3 regions of the Paenarthrobacter sp. R1 genome follow, and region 1 is predicted to be linked to each of the others. Evidence: riboswitches for the same ligand, from Rfam matches in the RefSeq annotation. Region 1 holds a riboswitch; each other region holds the start of a gene.

What was found. A riboswitch is a leader RNA that binds a small molecule or an ion and turns the genes downstream of it on or off. The one in region 1 is predicted to bind glycine.
Region 2: it holds a riboswitch for glycine, as region 1 does, so the genes downstream of both, cycA (D-serine/D-alanine/glycine transporter) here and gcvP (aminomethyl-transferring glycine dehydrogenase) in region 1, are expected to answer to the same signal.
Region 3: it holds a riboswitch for glycine, as region 1 does, so the genes downstream of both, gcvP (aminomethyl-transferring glycine dehydrogenase) here and gcvP (aminomethyl-transferring glycine dehydrogenase) in region 1, are expected to answer to the same signal.

What each region holds. Positions count from the first base shown of each region.
Region 1 covers NZ_CP127115.1:1,962,171-1,969,420, reverse strand. Annotated here, with positions in the region: gene QN084_RS09545 (MFS transporter) at 1-548, opposite strand, end outside; gene mscL (large conductance mechanosensitive channel protein MscL) at 1,029-1,469, opposite strand; gene QN084_RS09535 (AMP-binding protein) at 1,546-4,134, opposite strand; glycine riboswitch at 4,390-4,489, shown strand; gene gcvP (aminomethyl-transferring glycine dehydrogenase) at 4,638-7,250, shown strand, end outside.
Region 2 covers NZ_CP127115.1:3,154,435-3,161,684, reverse strand. Annotated here, with positions in the region: gene QN084_RS15315 (ExeM/NucH family extracellular endonuclease) at 1-753, shown strand, start outside; gene cycA (D-serine/D-alanine/glycine transporter) at 824-2,290, opposite strand; glycine riboswitch at 2,445-2,544, opposite strand; gene QN084_RS15305 (FAD/NAD(P)-binding protein) at 2,641-4,578, opposite strand; gene QN084_RS15300 (prolyl oligopeptidase family serine peptidase) at 4,639-6,828, shown strand; tRNA gene QN084_RS15295 (tRNA-Ser) at 6,906-6,994, shown strand; gene QN084_RS15290 (MFS transporter) at 7,074-7,250, opposite strand, start outside.
Region 3 covers NZ_CP127115.1:3,384,114-3,391,363, reverse strand. Annotated here, with positions in the region: gene gcvT (glycine cleavage system aminomethyltransferase GcvT) at 1-100, opposite strand, end outside; gene gcvP (aminomethyl-transferring glycine dehydrogenase) at 114-2,960, opposite strand; glycine riboswitch at 3,138-3,236, opposite strand; gene QN084_RS16475 (TetR/AcrR family transcriptional regulator) at 3,329-3,868, opposite strand; gene QN084_RS16470 (MFS transporter) at 3,942-5,495, shown strand; gene QN084_RS16465 (IS481 family transposase) at 5,623-6,624, shown strand; gene QN084_RS16460 (sigma-70 family RNA polymerase sigma factor) at 6,630-7,250, opposite strand, start outside.

The DNA of each region.
Region 1 (7,250 bases):
CCGGTGGAGGCGATCAGCCAGGTGATGAGGATGCCGCCCAGACCGGCACCCAGGGGAGCTCCGGCGTCGAGGATGGTGGCGCCGCGGCCACGTTCCTTCCTGTGCATCCAGATGGCATTGAGCTTGCCACCGGCCGGCATGACGCCTGCCTCGGTGACGCCGATGCCCAAACGGGCGATGAACATGCTGAGGAATCCGCCGGCAAGGCCGGATGCGGCCGTGGCAGCACCCCAGCCGACGCACGATGCGGTGACAACTTTGCGGGGGCCGAACCTGTCAATCAGCCAGCCCACGGGGATTTGCATGAGGGCGTACGTCCAGAAGAACGCCGATAGCAGCAGGCCCACGAGTTCAGGGGCGAGGTTGAATTCTTTTTGGATGATGGGGAGGGCTACGGAGATGGAACCACGGTCGATGTAATTGACCGCGACCAGGACCAACAAGAGGATAAAGAGCTTCCAGCGGACGTTCGTGCGTCGCTGCACACCGTCCTTGCCGGGCTTTTGGTCGGTGTCCTGGGTTGCCAGTTGGGCGTTTTCGGTAGACACAGCTTCTCCTTCAGTAGGAGTCGACGGGATGGGGAATGTCTTTGGGGTGAGCCGGTGCGGGATATCGCTGCGGCGTGACCCTTACCGGCGGCAACTGTTGCGGTGCCTGCTCTTCGGTGGAACGTGCCCGCAGCCGGTGGTGGATCTTTTGGGATCCCGTTTTGGGATCCCAAAATCAAAGTTAGGTGTGGCGGGGGCCACTGTCAAGGGGTTTGGTATACCCAGTCTTCCGGCAAATTGTGACCGACGGTTTCTGCGGTGGACGGTTCAGCGCTTATCGATTGCTGCGACTCCGCTTCCGACATGCGAAAACCCGGCGAACCTTGGTAGGTTCACCGGGCTTTCGTTGAGGTACTGGGCAGGATCTTGGTGGAGCTGAGCCGGCGGTTCTGGGCCGCTTGGGATACCGGCCCTTCTGCTGAGTTGGGCTTAACCCGGCCTGGGTATGCCAGCTGCCGGGCCGCCGTCGTGCTTTGCTCTTTAGCGGATGGGGTCGTTGTCCAGGTCGCGGTTCCCGCGGCCGTTTGCTTCCTTGAGCAGGTCGCGGATCTCGGCCAGCAGGGCAGTGTCGGCAGGCAGCGGCTCTTCCTCGGGCTCCTCGGTGGACAGGCGGTCCTTGACCATGGAGTTGATCTTGTTCATGGGCGCCACAAAGATGAAATAGACCACGGCAGCGGTGATCAGAAACGTCACGAGGGCGGTCAGGACGGCCCCCAGGTTCACGAAGGTGGCCTCGTTGTCAGGCCAAATCCGGAAGCCCAGGCCATCGGCGTTGACGCCGCCGGCCGCTGCGATCACCGGGTTGATGATGTTGTTGGTGAACGCGCCCACCAGTGCGGTGAAGGCGCTGCCAATGACGACGGCGATCGCCAGCTCGATCACGTTGCCGCGGAGAATGAAGTCCTTGAAACCCTTAAACATGTCATGTCCTCTGATCAGTCGGTGCTCATCGCTCAAAGCAGAGAACAAACTACCACCCGCAAGTATCAGGGCGATGTCACGCGACGGCCTCCGCGGTGGAGGCACGTGAAGGTCGACGGCGGCCAAGCCACCTTTCGGCAGCGCCCATGGCCCTCGTGGCAAACGCCCAGTAGGCGATGCCACCGGCCAGCGACGCCGCAACTGCCAGGCCGAGGCTGGCCTCGGCGAACAGTGGATAAACAAGCCAATGCGTCACGTAGATGTACATGGAAGACGTGGCCAGCAACGCAGTTATCCGGTGAAGGCCCCGCGGCACAGGCAGGGTGGTTATCCAGAGCAGGATGAGGAACCCCACCAGGACCGTGGCGCTGCGGGGTTCGCTGGAGAACGATCCCGGAATGGTCAGCAGCGCCACGAGGGTCATGGCCGAGCGTTGCCACCACGTCTTGGACAAAGCGGCGGCCCACCCGAAGGCGAAAAGCCATAGGACGGGCCCCTGCCCGGGGTAGGGGAGTTCGATCACATCGAAGCGTTGGAGCAGGTCAATCGCCGCGAGGCTGAGTGGAAGCAGCCACGGCCACCTGCGCTGTGCCCTGTCCAGTGCGGGGATGGCCAGCAGCGCCGCCAGGCCCACCAGGATATGCACCAGGATCTCAATGAACCAGAAGCGCGACATGTCGGTCCAGCCTTGGGGCCCCACCAACGTGTTGAGCAGGAAAATGTTGTGCCAACCGTAGTCGTCCGTGGTGGCGAAGGCCACGCCGATCACCGCCATGCTGGGCAGGGCGATCCGTGCCACCGCCTTCAGTTGCCGTTTGAGCCGTTCCCGGCGTGGGCCCGACAGTTGGAACCGGGCAAAGTTGTATCCAGCCACCGCTATCAGGACGTGGGCCGTCCCTTCCCAGTCGAAGAGGCCCACATGGGTGGAAACGATGAAGATGATGGCCACTGCCCGCAGGACGATCCCGGTCTCCATGCGCGCAATCAACCTGCGACGCTGCGGCGCCGTCCCCGGCTGTGGGTTGGGTCCCGCCTTGTTGAGCCCTGCTGGCTTCGCTTCCGGTTCTTTGGGAGTCAGTTCGCACACCGGCATCAGGTGCCACCCGTCGGGAAGGTAGCCCAAGGCACTTTCCAGCCGGACCGACGCGGCTACGTAGGAGAGCGAATCGCCGCCCAATGAGACGAACGTGTCCGTTTCCTTGACGTCGGTCCGCTCAAGAACATCGGCAAAAATGGTCTTGGGGTCATCGCAGGCTTTTGCGGATGGAAGCTCCGGGTTCCTTTGCGGCTCCTGCGATGCCAAGGCGAGGACGGCAGGGTAATCCGTCTTTCCGTTGACCAGCCGTGGAATCGAGTCGACTGAGCAGAGGGTCAACGCCGCCCGGGGTATGCCAAGGTCCTGCGCCACGGTCTTCGCGAGAATGGAGAGTTCATGCTTGCCTTCGACCGCGGCCACGAGGCCACTGTCGGAGCCGGCAACTGCTGCCGTGACGCCGTAATCAGCCAGGATTTTCTCGACCCGTCCCAGGTCAACGCGCAGCCCCACGATCTTCACGAAGCGACTCCGCCGCCCGACGATCTGGTACAAGCCTCCCGGCCCCCTGCGTGCGAGGTCGCCCGTGCGGAGCTCGGTGATGTCCCGTCCCCGGGCGAGGTCAGATGGCTGCTCGGCGTAACCCAGCATGACGTTCGGCCCGGAGTAGACGAGCTCGCTCTCATCCAGGCCGGGCACGGGCTCCAGCCGGAAGGATCCTCCGGGAATGGGGACCCCTATGGCGTTGGGGTTATCAGCGGCCTCATCCGGGGGAAGGTACGCCATCCGTGCTGTCGCTTCGGTCTGGCCGTACATCACAAAGAGGTCCCAGCCACGCTCCTGGCCGAGCTGCGCATAACGGCGCACGCGGGCAGGGTCCAGGCGTCCGCCCGCCTGGGTGATGTACCGGAGGCTGGGCAGCTCCATGGTTTCGAAGCCCACGCGTTCGAGCAGGTCGAAGGTGTAGGGAACCGCGGCGAAAGACGTGACAGACCGCGACCGCATCAGCTCCCAGAAGCACGGATCAACCACGGACAGATCCGTGAGGGCAATTGAGGCACCCACCAGGAGGTGGCTGTTCACGACGCTCATGCCGTAGCAGTAGGACAGGGGAAGCGTGGTGGCCGCCGTGTCCGCCGGACGGAGATGCAGGTACTGCGCAATGGCCTGCGCATTCGCCTGCACCGATGCTGCGGAGATGCGGACCAGTTTGGGTGATCCGGTTGAGCCCGACGTGCTCAGCAGCAGGGCGAGTTCGGGATGGAGATCGTGCTTGCTCCCGGAGCGGCGTTCTTCAAGGGTTGTTCCACCGTCGACGGAGCGCGCAATGAGATCCGGCTCGTAAGCCGCCAGCAGCGACTCAACGGCAGGGCCTCCGCCGGAGGGAAGGATGAGCAGCGGATGGCCCGACGAGAGGGCTGCCAGGTACACCGTCAACGACGACAGCGTGTTGTCGGCCTCGAGGGCGACCAAGCGGCGGGCGCTGCCAAACGACGCCGCCATCTCCTGGACGCGCCAGGCCAGTTGGGCGTAGCTCACTGTGTCTGATCCGAGGTGTACTGCGGGCCGGTCTCCAAACGATGCCAAGTGGGCGGCAAAGGCGACTCCGGCCAAATCCGGCTGAATACTCACCAAGGCAAGATAGAAGGTATGCCTAACCTAACTCAAATGGATTTGCGCGCGGTTCCGAAATGTGAAGCCTTGGAGCAACCCGGAAAAGGGGAGGGGAAGTGATAGAGCAACGGACCTTCGGACGCTCTATCACTTCCCGCCGCCCTGAGGGGGACGCTCTAGCACTTCCCAACCGCCCTGACCTGCGCGTCTTGCCTTTCTTCGCGATCACCCGCTATGGTGTGAAGCGTGTCACCGAGGTGGCGCACACGCTTTTGATCTGCGGCGGGAGAGTCCTGCCGGGTACATCCAGTCAGGCGCCGTAGGAGCAAATCCTCCCCAGGAATCTCTCAGGCCCATGTACCGCCGCGGCGAGGCAACTCTGGAAAGCAGTCCGGGCAACCGGGCTCACCGACGGTGCAAGTGGGCAACCAAGTCCACGGAATCTCTCAGGTCCAATACAGAGCGGGGAGGACCCATATTCACCATGGCGCTCAGCGGGCGCCTGAATCCTGGAGTTCCTCTTGACTGTTCAATCCTCCCCAACCGCGTTCGCGGACCGGCATATCGGCGCCCGCCGCCAGGCCGATATCGACACCATGCTCAAGGCCATCGGCTACGACTCCGTTGATGGCCTGGTTGACGTTGCGGTCCCCGATTCCATCCGCCAGTCCTCGCCGCTGACCCTGCAAAAGGCCCTCAGCGAGACCCAGGTCCTGGCCGAACTCCGCAAGCTCGCGGCCAAAAACAAGACTGCCGTCCAGATGATCGGCCAGGGCTACTACGACACCATCACGCCCCCGGTGATCCGCCGCAACATCCTTGAGTCCCCGGCCTGGTACACCGCCTACACTCCGTACCAGCCCGAAATTTCCCAGGGCCGCCTCGAAGCACTCCTGAACTTCCAGACCATGGTCCAGGACCTCACTGGCCTTCCGATCGCCAACGCTTCCCTCCTTGACGAAGCCACCGCCGTTGCCGAGGCCGTGCTGCTCATGCGCCGCGCCAACAAGGACAAGACCGCGAAGGACGGCAAGACCGTCCTGGACGCCGACCTGTTCCCGCAGACCATTGCGATCGTGAAGGGCCGCGCAGAAGCGCTCGGCTTCGAGGTGGAGGTTGCGGACCTCTCCGCAGGACTGCCCGACGGCGACATCAACGGCGTCGTCCTCCAGCAGCCGGGCGTCTCGGGCCGGGTGTTCAACCACGCCCCCGTGATCGCGTCCGCGAAGGAGCGCGGTGCACTGGTCACCGTTGCCGCCGACCTGCTGGCACTCACCCTCATCACGCCCCCGGGCGAGCAGGGTGCGGACATCGCCGTCGGAACCGCGCAGCGCTTCGGCGTTCCGCTGTTCTTCGGTGGCCCGCACGCCGCTTACATGGCCGTCCGCCAGGGCATGGAGCGCACCCTCCCGGGCCGCATCGTTGGTGTGTCCAAGGACAACGCCGGCGTTCCTGCCTACCGCCTCGCCCTGCAGACCCGCGAGCAGCACATCCGCCGCGAAAAGGCCACGTCCAACATCTGCACGGCACAGGCCCTGCTCGCGATCGTTGCCTCGATGTACGCGGTGTACCACGGTCCGGACGGACTCAAGGCGATCGCCGAGACTGTGCACGGCCACGCTCGCGTTCTGGCCACGGCACTGCAGAAGGCCGGCCGCGAACTCGTCTCTGATTCGTTCTTCGACACCCTCACCGTCCGCGTCCCGGGCAAGGCAAGCAAGGTGATCGGTGCCGCCGAAGCACGTGGCATCAACCTCCGCCGCATCGACGAGGACACCGTGGGTGTTTCCGTTGATGAAACCACGACGCCGGAGGTCCTCTCCGCGGTTGCCGTCGCCTTCGGCGCTGGTCCGGTCGGGGACGCGGCAGGGTTCGAACTGGCCTCGGACGTGCTCCGCACCTCCGACTTCCTGCAGCACCCCGTGTTCAGCACGCACCGTTCCGAGACGCAGCTGTTGCGCTACATCCGCAAGCTGTCCGACCGGGACCTGGCGCTGGACCGCACCATGATCCCGCTGGGTTCGTGCACCATGAAGCTGAACGCCACGGCGGAGATGGAAGCCATTTCCTGGCCCGAGTTCGCCTCCATCCACCCGTTCGCTCCGGATTCCCAGACTGAGGGCTGGCGTGAGCTGATCTCTGGCCTGGAAGCTGACCTGACGGAGATCACGGGTTACGACCAGGTCTCCATCCAGCCGAACGCGGGGTCCCAGGGTGAGCTTGCCGGCCTGCTGGCGATCCGCGGCTACCACCACTCCCGCGGAGACCAGCAGCGCAACGTCTGCCTCATCCCTGCTTCGGCTCACGGGACCAACGCAGCGTCCGCCGTGCTCGCGGGCATGAAGGTTGTGGTGGTTGCCACGGCGTCCGATGGCACCATCGACCACGAGGATCTCAAGGCCAAGATCGAGGCGAACCGTGACGTCTTGTCGGCCATTATGATCACCTACCCGTCCACGCACGGTGTTTACGACGCCGACGTTGTTGAGGTGTGCGAGGCAGTGCACGAAGCCGGTGGCCAAGTGTACGTCGATGGCGCGAACTTGAACGCCTTGGTGGGCTTGGCCCAGCCGGGCAAGTTCGGCGGCGACGTGTCCCACCTGAACCTGCACAAGACCTTCTGCATCCCCCACGGCGGTGGCGGGCCGGGCGTCGGCCCCGTTGCTGCGAAGGCGCACCTGGCCCCGTTCATGCCGGGCGATGCCAATAAGGCAGCGCATGAGGAAGGGCATGGCGTTGCCATCTCGGCTTCCCGTTTCGGTTCGGCCGGCGTGCTCCCCATCTCCTGGGCTTACGTGAAGCTCATGGGCGGCGAAGGACTGACCGAAGCAACCAAGTCCGCCCTGCTGGCTGCCAACTACGTAGCTTCCCGCTTGAACGAGCATTTCCCTGTCCTTTACACGGGCGAAGGTGGACTGGTTGCCCACGAATGCATCCTGGATCTCCGTGAACTGACCGCCCGCACCGGCGTGACCGCCGAGGACGTGGCCAAGCGCCTCATCGACTTCGGCTTCCACGCCCCCACCCTGGCGTTCCCGGTGGCCGGCACCCTCATGGTTGAGCCCACAGAGTCCGAGGACCTGGCCGAGATCGACCGCTTCATCGAAGCCATGATCACCATCCGGGCCGAAATC
Region 2 (7,250 bases), 1.2 Mb from region 1:
TTCAAGACGCTCCTGGAACAGCAGTGGCAGACCAACCCCGACGGAACGGTACCGAGCCGCCCGTACCAGCAGTTGGGCTTGTCCAAGAACGTCAACTACACCTACGACGCCGCCCGCCCGACAGGTGAGCGCGTCACCGGGATCTGGGTGGACGGTACGCCGATCGATCCGGCCAAGCAGTACAGGATCGGTACCTTCAGCTTCCTAGCCACCGGCGGTGACAACTTCCGCGTCTTCCAGGAAGGCAGCAACACCAAGGACACCGGGCTGGTGGACCGGGATGCGTGGATCAAGTACCTCCAGGCGCACAACCCGGTATCGCCCGACTTCGCGCGCCGTTCCGTAGCTGTTGCCAACACAACAGCCAGCGACGTCACGGCCGGAGATGCCCTGAGCCTGGCCGTTTCCAAGCTGGACCTGACGTCCATCGGCAGCCCGGCGAACAAGACCCTCAAGGCCTCGTTCGTCGACGCCGCAGGCACCACCGTGGAGTTGGGCGATGTTCCGGTGACCTCCGGTGCCGCGAACGTCAACGTCACGGTTCCCGCCACAGCAGCAGCCGGTACCGCGACGCTGGTGCTCACCGCCGTCGAAACCGGCACCACGGTCAAGGTCCTGGTCACGGTGGCGGAGAGCGTCCCGAATCCGCCGCAATGCACGGCACCGGCCAAACCATCCAAGTGGTACGACATTGCGGGCTGGCTCCGCTACGCCATCGCCTGGTTGGAATATCAGAGGTGCCTGAGGGGCTGACAAACCCCGGTTGGCAGTGAAGGGGCCAGGCCCCGCGTCCGTGTGGTCGCGGGGCCTGGCTTTTTGTGTCCTACTTGCGTGCGGGTTCAGGCTCGGGAAGCCGTTCAGCGTCCTCTTGCAGGCTCGCGCGGAAAGCTTCAAACCGGGCCACGTGGGCCGGCCGGCGGCGCAGGATGGCCCACGCGATGCCCAACGCCACGAACCACACCGGCGTGACAAGCAGCGCCATGAGGGTGTCCGGCTGCGTGGTCAATGCCCACATGATGAACCCGAAGAACGCGAAGACCACCCAAACCATCACAACACCGCCGGGCATCTTGAACGCGGAGCCATCGTGCAGTTGCGGACGACGCTTCCGGAAGGCGAGGTAGCTCGCCAGGATGATCGACCAGACGAACACGAAGCACACGGCCGACACCGTGGTGACCATGTCGAAGGCCTTGCCAACGTCCTGGCCGGCGTACATGAGGACGACGCCGGAGAGCAGCAGCACGCAGGAAAGGAACAGCGCGTTGCGGGGTACTTTGCGTCCGGAGAGCGCACTGAAGACTGCGGGCGCGTCGCCTTCCTGCGCCAAGCCGTAAACCATGCGGGACGTGGAGTAGATCCCGGAGTTCGCGGAGGACATCGCCGAGCTCAACACCACGAGGTTGACGATCGTGGCTGCGGCCCCAAGCCCGGCAAGCGAGAACATGGCGATGAAAGGGCTGTGGCCGGCCGCGAACTGCGTCCACGGAGTAACGGACATCAGGATGATGAGGGCGCCTACGTAGAAGAGCAGCACACGGATGGGAATGGAGTTGATGGCCTTGGGAAGGTTTTTCTCCGGATCCTTCGCTTCGGCAGCGGTGGTTCCCACCAGTTCAATACCCACGAACGCGAAGACTGCGATCTGGAAACCGGCCACGAACCCCATGAATTCGTTGGGGAAGAAGCCTCCATGGGACCAGAGGTTGGTGAAGCTGGCAGGGCCGGCATCGGACTGGAAGCCACTGAAGATCATGAACAGGCCCACGATGATGAGCGCCGCAATGGCCACGATCTTGATGAGGGCGAACCAGAATTCCGTCTCGCCGAAGGCCTTCACGGTTGCCAGGTTCAAGAGCAGGAGGATGCCGATCGTGATGAGTCCGGGAATCCAGAGGGGCAAGCCCGGCCACAGCTCTTCCGAGTAGCCGGCTATCGCAATGACGTCCGCGATGCCCGTGATAACCCAGCAGAACCAATACGTCCATCCAGTGAAGAATCCCGCCCACGGACCCAGAAGGTCTGCGGCGAAGTCGCTGAAGGACTTGTAGTTCAGGTTGCTCAACAGCAACTCGCCCATGGCCCGCATGACGAAGAACAGCATGAAGCCGATGATCATGTAGACGAAAATGACGGAGGGCCCGGCGGCGGAGATGGTTTTCCCGGAGCCCATGAACAGGCCGGTTCCGATGGCACCGCCAATGGCGATCAGTTGGATGTGGCGGTTGCTGAGTTGCCGTTCGAGGTGGGGCTCATGGTTGTTGTCTGTTGGCGGGCGCTGAATCGTCATGAGGAACTCCATTGTTCAGGCGGCACCGGAATGCCACGATGATTCGGGTTCCTCCCCGCTCTGTCATTGACCTGAGAGTTTCCGCGTGCCTGCAGGCAGGAACGCTTGCACCTTCGGTGAGCCCGGTGGGAACCGTGCTTCTTTCCAGAGTTGCCTCGCCGCGGCGGTACAGGGTGCCTGAGAGATTCCTGGGGAGGGTTTGCTCCTACGGCGCCTGACGGGATGTACCGGCAGGACTCTCCCGCCGCGGATCACTAGCGCGCATCACCAGCCGGTGACGCAGATCACACACTAGCGAAGGGCGGGCACCCGCTGCAAACGCCCGGCATCCACGGTCGTCATAAAAGGGGTTAAAGCCCCAGGATGCTCCGCGCGATCTCGTCGGCGTCGCGCAGCGTCCGCTGTCCGCTGGTGTAGGCCTGGCCCGTTGCCGGTTTCGCCTCGGCAGCGATGGCGGTCCCCCACTGGGTTGCCGACAGCTGAAGGCCCAGCACGTACAAACCCTCGGTTACCGAGCCGTTCGCGGCCACGGGCCGGTAAGGATGTGGTTCCACATCCAGGCCGGTGGTCTGCACCGGCGTCCCCTCGACGCTCATCATGATCTTGGTTCGCACCAGGCCGTCCTCCATGAGCTGTTCCAGCAACGGGGAGACGTTGATACCCACCCGGTTGGCGGGCGACATCGCTTCAATCAGGGTCCTCGCCTGCACGGGCGCATCCCGCACCCAGGGCGAAAAGGCGCGGAAGACCTTGGCGTTTCGGTCCACGCTGAATTTCGGGTCCGGCCCCACGAAACTCACGACGCCGGCACGCGCCAAGGCGGCCAGCTGCTCCGAACGAAGTGCGGGAGGCCCGCTGGCCAGTCCCTCGACGAAGGATTCGAACCAGCCGCGCAGCTCCGCCACCCACGACTCATCCGTGATTCCACCGTCCGCCACCACGGTCTTAAGGATCGCGCGGCCCGTATGGAGTGCGCCGATCGCCATCTTCACAGGATCGGCTTCGCCGAGCTCCGAACGCAGGGCATCATCATCCAGGTAATCGGTGATGGCCTTGTCCAACTCGCGGCGGGAGGCGAAGGTCCGGCCCGCCAACGGGGCGGCGAGCGCCCGAAGGTTCAGCCGGCGCGAAGCCACCACGTGTTTTTCGACCAGCGCCCCCACTTCGGTTTCCCAGTTGCCCGTTGCGTGCGCATGCGGCTGCAGCGCGTCCTCCAGGTCGGCCAGGAATTGGGCCGAGTCCCGGATCGCGGCCGGTTGGGACCGTGCCAACGTTGCGTAGTACGCCCACAACGCGTCCCGGTGCAGGAGCGGCCACAGATCATGGTCGAAGCCGGGCTGGATCCCCGCAGCCCGGAAGCGGTCGACGGCGGCTTCCGTCAGGTAGCGGAGGGTGATGCTCGTGGCGTAGTAGCCGGACAGCCCGGCTTTGGCCCGGTACGGGGTGCCTCGCCTGGACGCTGCGATGATTTTCGGTTCGCGCCCGGAAGCACGGTACTCCAGGGCGCCGGTACCCGGGGCGACGGCGTCCACGAATTTGCCGCCGCGGCCCTCGGTCAGCTGCCCCATGACGTCGAAGAAGTTCAGGCCCATTCCCCGGACCAGCACGGGTTCGTTGTCCGGCACTATGGACCAGTCCACGTCGGCCGGAGGCGCCGGAGGGAAGTACAGCAGTCCGTGTTCTTCGGCGGCCACCTGGAAGGAGCGTTGCTCGGGGTTCAGGCGGGCTTCAATGTGGCCAAGGGCGAGCACCACCGAATCGACGGTGAGGGTACCGCCGTCGGCCAGTTCGACGTCGAACGCCTTACCCGCCGGGCGGGCCGCCACCGCCGACGTTTCATGGAAGGTGACGTCCACGCCGTCGGGCACCCGCTGGAGCAGCTCAGCCAGCGTCTGCTGCAGGTAACGCCCGTACAGGGCGCGGCTCGGGAAGTTGTCGGACGCCAGCGCGGACAACTCGGCCTTCTCGGCGTCGCTGAGTCCCTGGCCGTCACGACGCCGGGTCACGCGCCATTCGTCGAACGAACCGCCCGCCAGAGGCGGGGCAAGCTCCGGTTCCTGGGGAATCAGGGTGGGATAGAACGACTGCGTGTTCATCAGGTACAGCCGGGACTGCCCGGGCTGCCAAACGTGCCCCGAACCGGCCGGATAGGGGTCAATGACGTGGATGTGGAGCGTGCTTCCGCCGTTCCCTGCCGCCGCCCGGTTCGCGAGCAACCGCTCAAGGACGCTGGTACCCCTGGGACCAGCCCCGACAAGGGCAACACGGTTGGTTTGGGAAGTAGCCACGCTCAAGCTTAACTTCTGCATGACTTGCTTCCCTTTTACCTGTGTTGCTTGGATGGGGCGATGACCACCACAGCAGCTGATCAATCGCCCTTGCCCGAAGAACGCGAGCAGCCAGGGCCCCGCCACGCCGACGTCGCACCCGAGCCAACGGATGAGTTTGTCTGGTTGGAGGACATCCACGGCGAAGAACAGCTGGCATGGGTCCGTGAACAAAACGCCCGAACCGAAGAACTCCTGGAAGACGCCGGATACGCGGCGGTGGAAGCGGGCATCCTGGAGGTCCTGGACTCCACCGACCGCATCGCCATGGTGAACAAGCGGGGGGACTTCTACTACAACTTCTGGAAGGACCGGGAACACCCCAAGGGCCTCTGGCGCCGCACCACGTGGGAGAGCTACCTCTCCGACGCACCGGACTGGGACGAGCTGCTGGATGTGGACGCCTTGGCAGCCTCCGAAGGTATCGAGTGGGTGTTCCACGGGGCCGGCTTCCTTCGCCCGTCCGACGGTTCCGACTACCGGCTCGCCATGGTTTCCCTCTCCCCCGACGGCGGCGACGCCAACCGGTACCGCGAATTCGACCTCGCCACCAGGACGTTCGTGGACCCGGCCGATGGTGGCTTTGACCTACCCACCGCGAAGGGCCATGTCAGCTGGCTCGATGCAGACACTCTCCTGGTCTCCAGCACCGCCGACGGACTACCCGCAACTTCCTCCTCCTACGCCCGAACCGCGGTGAAGCTGCGCCGCGGCGAATCCCTGGCATCAGCGGAACAGATCTTCGAGATCCCCGAAGACCACATGCTGGCCATGGTCGCCCACGACTCCACGCCAGGCTTTGAGCGCACTTTCGCCGTGGACTACATCGACTTCTACAACCAGCGGACGTCGCTGCTCCATGACGGCGCCTGGATGGACATCGACGTCCCGACGGACGTCAACATCAGCGCGCACCGCGAATGGCTGATGTTCCGTCCACGGCACGACTGGTCCGTTGCCGGCGTCCAATACCCTGCCGGCTCCCTCCTCGCGGCAGGCCTTGAAGAGTGGCTGGCCGGCACACGCGACGTGGTGGTGCTGTTCACGCCCGACGACCACACGTCCCTGCAGTCCTGGAGCTGGACCAGGGACTACCTGCTGCTGAACCTGCTGCGGGACGTCTCCTCCGAGATCCGGGTGCTGGACCCCTCAAAGCCGGACGACTCCGGTTCCTGGGCCTGGAGCACCCTGGACGCCTGTCCCCCGCTCCATGACGTCAACGCCTATGCAGTGGACGACGAGGACGAATCCGGCGCCGGAAACGACTACTGGTTGGTGGCCACAGGTTTCACTACTCCCACGACCCTCACGCGCGGCTCACTCGGACCTGCCGGGAGCCACCACGAAGAGGTGAAGCGCTCGCCGTCGTTCTTCAACGAAGCCGGGTACGAGGTCCAACAGCACTTCGCTGTTTCGGCCGACGGCACCCGCATCCCTTACTTCCAGGTCGCTTCCAAAGACCTGGTCCTGGACGGTCAGAACCCCACGCAGCTCTCCGGCTACGGCGGGTTCGAGGTCTCCCGCACCCCTGCCTACAGCGGAACGATCGGCCGGGCATGGCTTGAACGCCGCACCACCGGGGAGGACGCCCACGTCCGCGGCGGGGTCTACGTGGTGGCCAACATCCGCGGCGGAGGCGAATACGGACCGTCCTGGCACCACGCAGCCCTCCGGGAAAACAGGCACCGCGCTTACGAGGACTTCGCAGCGGTTGCGCAGGACCTCATCTCGCGGGGAGTCACCAGCCGGAAACGCCTGGGGTGCGTGGGCGGCTCCAACGGCGGGCTGCTGGTGGGCAACATGCTCACGCAGTACCCCGAACTGTTCGGGGCGATCTCCTGCGGGGTGCCGCTGCTGGACATGCGCCGATACACGAAGCTGTCCGCCGGATACTCCTGGATTGCCGAATACGGAGATCCCGATGTGCCCGGGCAGTGGGAATTCATCCGCACGTTCTCCCCGTACCACTTGCTCCGTGACGGAGTGGAATACCCGGAAACGTTCATCTGGACTGCGACCTCGGACGACCGCGTGGGTCCCGTCCAGGCCCGGAAGATGGCCGCCCGGATGCAGGCCATGGGCATCCCCAACGTCTGGTTCCACGAAGCCTTGGAGGGCGGGCACGCCGGAGCTTCGGACAACAGGCAAGCCGCCGCGCTGCAGGCCAGGAGCAACCACTTCCTCTGGCGGGCGTTGGCCGGGGGCGAGTAAGGCCCAGGCTTGGTTGACGGCTGTTTTGCACTGTGCCGCACGTTCTGCGTATCCTTGGTGGGCTAGCAATAGCAATTGGAGACGTGCCAGAGCGGCCGAATGGACTTCACTGCTAATGAAGGGTCGGGGTTAAACTCGACCGGGGGTTCAAATCCCCCCGTCTCCGCGAAGTGGTCCCGGTCTTCGAACCGGGACCTTTTGCGTTTAACCCGGGGTTGCAGGACCCCCTTCGAGGGTTAGCGGCGTTAGCGGGGTTGGCGGCCACGACCGCCTGCACTGACCTCCGCGCCGGCATCCCGGTGAAGCATCAGGCTGTCCACGGTACTCACGAGCATCAGTACTGCCATGGCCAGGAAGGCCCCTTTGTAAGCGGTGTTCTCCCCACCCAGGAACCCGGCGGTTTCGAACAACCGGAGGAACAG
Region 3 (7,250 bases), 1.4 Mb from region 1:
CGGAAGTGTATTTGAGCGGCATCTGCCAGCCACCGAAATCGGTGAAGGAGGCGCCGAGCTTCTTGTGCTCCTCGTAGAGGGCCGTGTGCTTCTCAGTCATTTTCCGGATCCCCTTAGTTCTCGAAGTCTTCGATCGGAGGGCATGAACAAACGAGGTTGCGGTCGCCTGCTGCGCCATCGATGCGGCCCACCGGCGGGAAGTACTTGTCCTGCTTCAAGTGGTGGACGGGGAAGGCGGCCTGCTCACGCGGGTAGGCGCGGTCCCAATCGGAGCTTACGACGGCGGCTGCCGTGTGGGGTGCCCGGCGAAGCGGGGAATCCTGCACGGAGAAGTCGCCATGTGCTACCTGATCGATTTCCTTGCGGATGGTGATCATGGCTTCGATGAAGCGGTCGATCTCGGCCAGGTCCTCGGATTCGGTGGGCTCAACCATGAGGGTGCCGGCGACCGGGAACGCCAGGGTGGGTGCGTGGAAGCCGAAGTCGATGAGGCGCTTGGCCACGTCCTCGGCCGTAACCCCGGTCTTGGCCGTCAGCTCGCGGAGGTCCAGGATGCACTCGTGGGCGACCAAGCCTGCTTCGCCTGTGTAGAGCACCGGGAAGTAGTCGTTGAGGCGGGCTGCGATGTAGTTGGCAGCCAGCAGGGCGGACTTGGTTGCTTCGGTCAGTCCTTCGCCGCCCATGAGCTTCACGTAAGCCCAGGAGATGGGGAGCACGCCGGCCGAACCAAAGCGCGATGCCGAAATCGGAACGTCATTGCCTTCGGTCCATGATGCGGCGTTGCCGGGCATGAACGGGGCCAGGTGGGCCTTCGCAGCAACGGGGCCGACGCCCGGCCCGCCACCGCCGTGGGGGATGCAGAAGGTCTTGTGCAGGTTCAGGTGGGACACGTCGCCGCCGAACTTGCCCGGCTGCGCCAAACCGACCAGTGCATTGAGGTTTGCACCGTCGATGTAGACCTGGCCACCGGCTTCGTGGACAGCGTCGCAGACTTCCCGCACGTCGGCGTCGTAGACACCGTGGGTGGACGGGTAGGTGATCATGATGGCCGACAAGACGTCACGGTTCGCCTCGATCTTGGCTTGGAGGTCGGCGTGGTCGATGGTGCCGTCGGCTGCCGTGGCAACTACCACAACCTTCATGCCCGCGAGCACGGCGGACGCTGCGTTGGTCCCGTGAGCCGAAGCAGGGATGAGGCAGACGTTGCGCTGCTGGTCTCCGCGGGAGTGGTGGTAGCCGCGGATCGCCAGCAGGCCGGCAAGCTCACCCTGGGACCCCGCGTTCGGCTGGATGGAGACCTGGTCGTAACCCGTGATCTCCGTCAGGTCAGCTTCCAGGCCAGAGATCAGCTCACGCCAGCCCTCGGTCTGGGAATCCGGAGCGAACGGGTGGATGGAGGCGAACTCGGGCCAGGAAATGGCTTCCATCTCCGCCGTGGCGTTCAGCTTCATGGTGCACGAACCCAGCGGAATCATGGTCCGGTCCAGCGCGAGGTCGCGATCGGAGAGCTTGCGGATGTAGCGCAACAGCTGCGTTTCGGAGCGGTGGGTGTTGAACACGGGGTGCTGCAGGTACTCACTGGAGCGCTCAACGGAAGCCTCCAGCGCAAAGCCCTCTGCGGACTCAACCGCGGAGGCACCGAAAACTTCAAGGACACTGCCGACGATGTCAGTTGTTGTTGTCTCATCCACGGAGATACCCACGGTGTCCCCGTCGATTCCACGCAGGTTGATGCCACGCTCTTCGGCAGCAGCGACGAGCTCGGCGCCGCGGCCCGGAACGCGAACCGTGATGGTGTCGAAGAAGGACCCGTGCAGGACCTCGACGCCGGCAGCCTTCAGTGAGGCCGCAAGGGTGCGCGCGTGGTGGTGGGCGGTCTCGGCGATGGCCTTCAGGCCTTCGGGGCCGTGGTAGACGGCATACATCGAGGCGACGATGGCAAGGAGTGCCTGCGCCGTGCAGATGTTGGACGTGGCCTTTTCGCGGCGGATGTGCTGCTCGCGGGTCTGCAGCGCCAAGCGGTAGGCGGGGACACCGGCGTCGTCCTTGGAAACGCCCACCAGACGGCCGGGCATGGAACGCTCCAGCCCCTTCTGGACTGCCATGTAAGCGGCGTGCGGGCCGCCGAAGAACAGCGGAACACCCAGTCGCTGGGCGGAGCCGACGGCGATGTCCGCACCCTGTTCACCCGGAGGGGTGATGAGCGTGAGGGAAAGAAGGTCGGCAGCAACCGTCACCAGCGCGCCCCGCTCTTTCGCCTCGGCGATGACGGCGGAGTGGTCGAAGACACGGCCGGAGACGCCGGGCTGCTGGAGGACGACGCCGTTGATGTCGCCGTCGGGCAGTCCCGCGGAGAGGTCCGCAACCTCCACCTCGAAGCCGAGCGCCTCAGCGCGGCCCTTCACGATCGCGATGGTCTGCGGCAGGCAGTCTGCGTCGAGGACGGTCTTGCCATCCTGGACGGCTTTGTTCTTGTTGGCACGGCGCATCATCAGCACGGCTTCAGCGACTGCGGTGGCTTCGTCAAGGAGCGAAGCATTGGCGATCGGCAGGCCAACGAGGTCCTGCACCATGGTCTGGAAGTTCAGCAGCGCTTCGAGGCGGCCCTGGGAAATTTCCGGCTGGTAGGGCGTGTAGGCGGTGTACCAGGCCGGCGACTCGAGAATGTTGCGGCGGATAACCGGCGGCGTGATGGTGTCGTAGTAGCCCTGGCCGATCATCTGGACAGCAGTCTTGTTCTTGGAAGCAAGCTTGCGGAGTTCAGCAAGGACCTCCACCTCGCTCAGCGCGTTCTGCAGCGTCAGGGCAACGTCCTGGCGGATGTCGTTGGGAACCGCGGTGTCCACGAGGGAATCCACGGAGTCGTAGCCGATGGCCTTGAGCATGGTGTCGATATCGGCCTGGCGGCGGGCACCGATGTGCCGATCGACGAAGGCGGTGGAGGCTGAACTAACCGTCACGAAGGAACTCCATTAGTTGGGCGGCGCTTGGGTACGCCGCAGTGGCTCGGGTTCCTCCCCGCTCTGTATTGGACCTGAGAGTTTCCGCGGGTTGCCTGCGCAACGCCGCTTGCACCGTCGGTGAACACAACAATCGTCACCGCTGACGGCGGATTGCCTGCTGCTTTCCAGAGTTGCCTAGCCGCGGCGGTGCGTGGGCCTGAGAGATTCCTGGGGAGGATTTGCTCCTACGGCGCCTGCGTCACGTGCTTTGCAGGACTCTCCCGCCGCAGATCATAGGCTTATGCAGTTGTTCGCGGCCCGCTGCAAGGCGCACCACAATTGTTAATTGTCCTACGTGCCCGGCGTCGCGGCAAATAGGCGGAGCGCTACTTGCGCAGTCGCTCCAGAACCTCGAGCAGGATCCCGACGTCGGCCTCCCGCCCGGCGCTGCCGCCCGCCTGCCCGCCTTCGAACATGGCGTTGAAATAGAGTCCGTCACCCATGTAGCTGACGGCTTTGGCGACTTCCGGTCCAACGTCCTCGGCGAGCACGTCGAGCCAGCGTTGTTGGATGGCGGCAAACCTCCTCCGCGTCTCCTCGTGGGCTACCTCTGCCAAGCGGGTGGTCGCCACAAAAGCCCGGTCCATGGGCGTACCGGCCCACACTGAAGACCGGATGAAGTACGCTGCTGCGCCGTCCGGGGCCGCGATCATTTGTTCGGTGTCTTCCTCCGCCAATCGGTCGAGGCGTTCCAGCAAAGCGCTGATGAGGGCCTCCTTGTTGGGGAAGTGATAGAGGAGCCCTCCCTTGGAGACTCCGGCGCGCTTCGCGACGGCGTCGAGCGTTGCTGCCCGCTCCCCCACCTCGATCAGGAGCGCCTCGAAGGCATCCAGGACGGCATCCTTGGCAACTGGTTTTCGCGGCATGTGTCCATCATTCCCTAAACAGGCGTGTTGAGCTCTTTTGAAACTATACCGTCTGGACGGTACAGTAATATTCATGTTTTCGTCGTCCGCAACCAAAGCTCCCCGCACTTCCATCCGTCGCCTCCACGGCAGGACGGCAGCATGGCGCGACTGGACGGCCCTTGCCCTGCTCATGTTTCCGGTTCTCCTGGTGGCCGTGGACAACACCGCCCTCACCTTCGCTCTACCGGAGATCGCCCGCTCATTGGAAGTCGGGGGCATCCAGCTTCTGTGGATCGTTGACGCGTACCCGCTGGTCCTGGCTGCATTGCTGGTATCCATGGGCAACCTCGGCGACAGGATAGGACGACGGCGGCTGCTTCTGGCCGGCAGCACAGGCTTCGCTGCGGTGTCGGCTGCTACGGCGTTCGCGCCCTCGGCTGAATGGCTGATAGCCGGCCGCGCAGCCCTTGGAGTCTTCGGCGCCATGCTGATGCCCTCAACACTGTCCCTGATCAGGAACATCTTCACCGATCCGAACCGGCGCCGCCTCGCCATCGCCGTCTGGGCAGCCGGGTTCTCGGGCGGCGCAGCCCTCGGTCCCATCTTTGGGGGCTGGCTGGTGGAGCACTTCTGGTGGGGAGCTGTCTTCCTGGTGGCAGCGTTCCTGCTCCTGCCCCTGCTTGCGTTCGGCAGGATCCTCATTCCGGAGTCGAAGGACGCCAACCCTGGCCGGGTGGACGTACCAAGCATCGTCCTGTCCGTCCTCACCATGGCTCCGTTCGTCTACGGCATCAAGGAATTCGCCGTGCACGGCTTCGGGCCAACCGCGGCTTTCTTCATGCTCTTCGGCGCGGTACTGGGCGTGCTCTTCGTGCGGCGGCAGCAGCAGTTGGCCAGCCCCATGCTGGACGTGCGCCTCTTCAGCAACAAAGTGTTCAGCACGGCCATCGTCGCCAACGTGCTGTCCCTGTTCTCCATGACCGGGTTCATCTATTTCTTCGCCCAGCACCTGCAACTCATCGAAGGCCAGTCGCCCATGGAGGCCGGTATTGCCATGATCCCGGCCCTCTTGGCCACCATCGTGTCAGGGCTGGTAGTGGTGCCGCTGGTGAAGCGGATCCGCCCCGGCTTCGTGGTGGCGGGCGGCCTGGTCCTCAACGCAGTGGGGTACCTGGTGGTTGTCGTGGGCGATCACGGAAGCGGCCCGGTGTTCCTGCTCTCAGCACTGACGGTGTTGGCAGTTGGTGTGGGTGCTGCGGAGACCATCTCCAACGACCTCATCCTGGGCTCGGTCCCGGCGGACAAGTCCGGCGCGGCATCCGCCATCTCGGAAACAGGCTACGAACTGGGATCGCTCCTGGGCACCGCCGTCCTGGGCTCCATCCTGACCGCGTCCTACCAGCACAACCTGGTGATACCGGACGGCGTATCCGCTGCCGCTGCGGGCCAGTCAGGGGAAACCTTGGCCGGAGCGGTTGATGCGGCGGCCGCACTGCCCGCGCCCTTGTCCGAGGCACTGACTGCGGCCGCAGGGGTGGCCTTCGAATCCGGAGTGCACGTCACCGCGGCGATCGGGCTGGTACTGATGGCCGGAGCGGCAGTGCTTGCCGCCGTCGTACTTCGCCGGGTGCCGAAGGCGCAGTAGTCCGGTGCTTTCTAGATGTACTGTCCCGGCAGGTTGATGACACGGGGCTGGAATTGACGAAGTAAAGAGGACCTCCGGGTGTTATGTGGAGCTTGTCGAGAGCAAACACAGATACCAGGAGGTCCTCGTGTCCCACTCTAACGCGATCCTTGCCCCTGCCGGTCGGTTGAAGCTGGCCCGGTGTGTGGTCGATGGTCACTTGCCATTGCGTCTAGCCGCTGAGCGGTTCAATGTCTCTGTCCCGACCGCTGCCCGGTGGGCGAGACGTTACGTCGAATGCGGGGAAGCGGGCATGCTGGATCGTCCCAGCCGGCCCCTGAGCTGTCCGCACCGCAGTTCCGTGCGGACAGAACATCGGGTCGTGGGCCTTCGGACCTCCAGGCGGTGGGGGCCAGCACGGATCGCCTACCACCTGCATCTGAACATCTCCACAGTCCACCGGATCCTGCACCGCTATCACTGCCCTCCGCTTCGCTTCACGGACCGTTCCACGGGGATCAGGATCCGTCGCGAACACGCCCGCCGCTATGAGTACGCGTGGCCTGGAGAGATGATCCACGTTGATGTGAAGAAGCTCGGCCGGATCCCTGAGGGCGGAGGCCACCGGAGCGTGGGAAGACCGGCCGGTGAGGCGAACAAACGAACCCGGAACTCGGCCGAGGGCGTTTCCCGAGGACGCGGCCTGCTGCGCGGTTACACGTTCATCCATCACGCCGTCGATGACCACTCCCGGTACGTCTACTCCGAGATCCTTCCCGATGAGACCAAAGAGACCGCCGCGGCCTTCATGCGTAACGCGATCGCAGCGTTCGCCGCGCACGGCGTGAAGATCCAACGGGTCCTGACCGACAATGGCTCCTGCTACAGGTCCCGCCTCTTTGCCCAGACCCTGACGGATGCAGGCATCCGACACAAACGCACCAGGCCCTACCGGCCCCAGACCAACGGCAAAGTAGAACGCTTCAACCGCATCCTCTTGGAGGAATGGGCCTACGCCCGGCCCTACACCTCAGAAGCCGAACGCCAAGCCTGTTACCAGGACTTCATCGAGCACTACAATCGCAGCAGGCCACACACGGCACTCAAAGGCGCCTCCCCAGCCAGCCGTGTCACCAACCTACCGGGTTAGTACATCTAGACGGCTTGGTTGAGGGTTGAACCCAATCCCAGGCTCCGGGTGATTCCGCCGGTAGTGGCCGTGGCGAGGGCGGAAAGGTAATCGTTCCGACGCCGGGCGGTGATCCGGGACTCAGGTTCAAATGCCCGGTCCGGGTTATCTGAATAGTGGGCGGCCAGGCCGTCGCGCAAAAGCCGGATGCCTTCGGCCCGCTGCTGCGAAACTGCCGCGTGGGTGGAGCCCAGTTCCTCTGCGAGGTCTTTGACCGAACGGCCTGCCAAGTAGATCTCCCTGATGACGAACCGCATCTTCTCAGGCAAGGCATCGACGGCGGCCCGGAGGTACTTGATGCGCTCGTCGGCGAGCACGGAGTTCTCCGGTGACGGAGCTACCGATGCCACGGTATCCACCACGACCTCATCCAGCGACGTCAGGGTTCTGGCTGCATCGGCCAAGGCCGCCTCGACGTGGCTGCGCTCGACGCCAAGGGCAGAGGCCATCTCGGCAACGCTCGGACCGCGTCCCAGCACACCCGTAAGGGTTTCCTGGACGGCGAGGGTTTCCTTGATGCGCTTGCGGGCCGAACGGGTAGCCCAGTCTCCCGCGCGCATTTCGTCCGCGAAAGCCCCAATGATTCG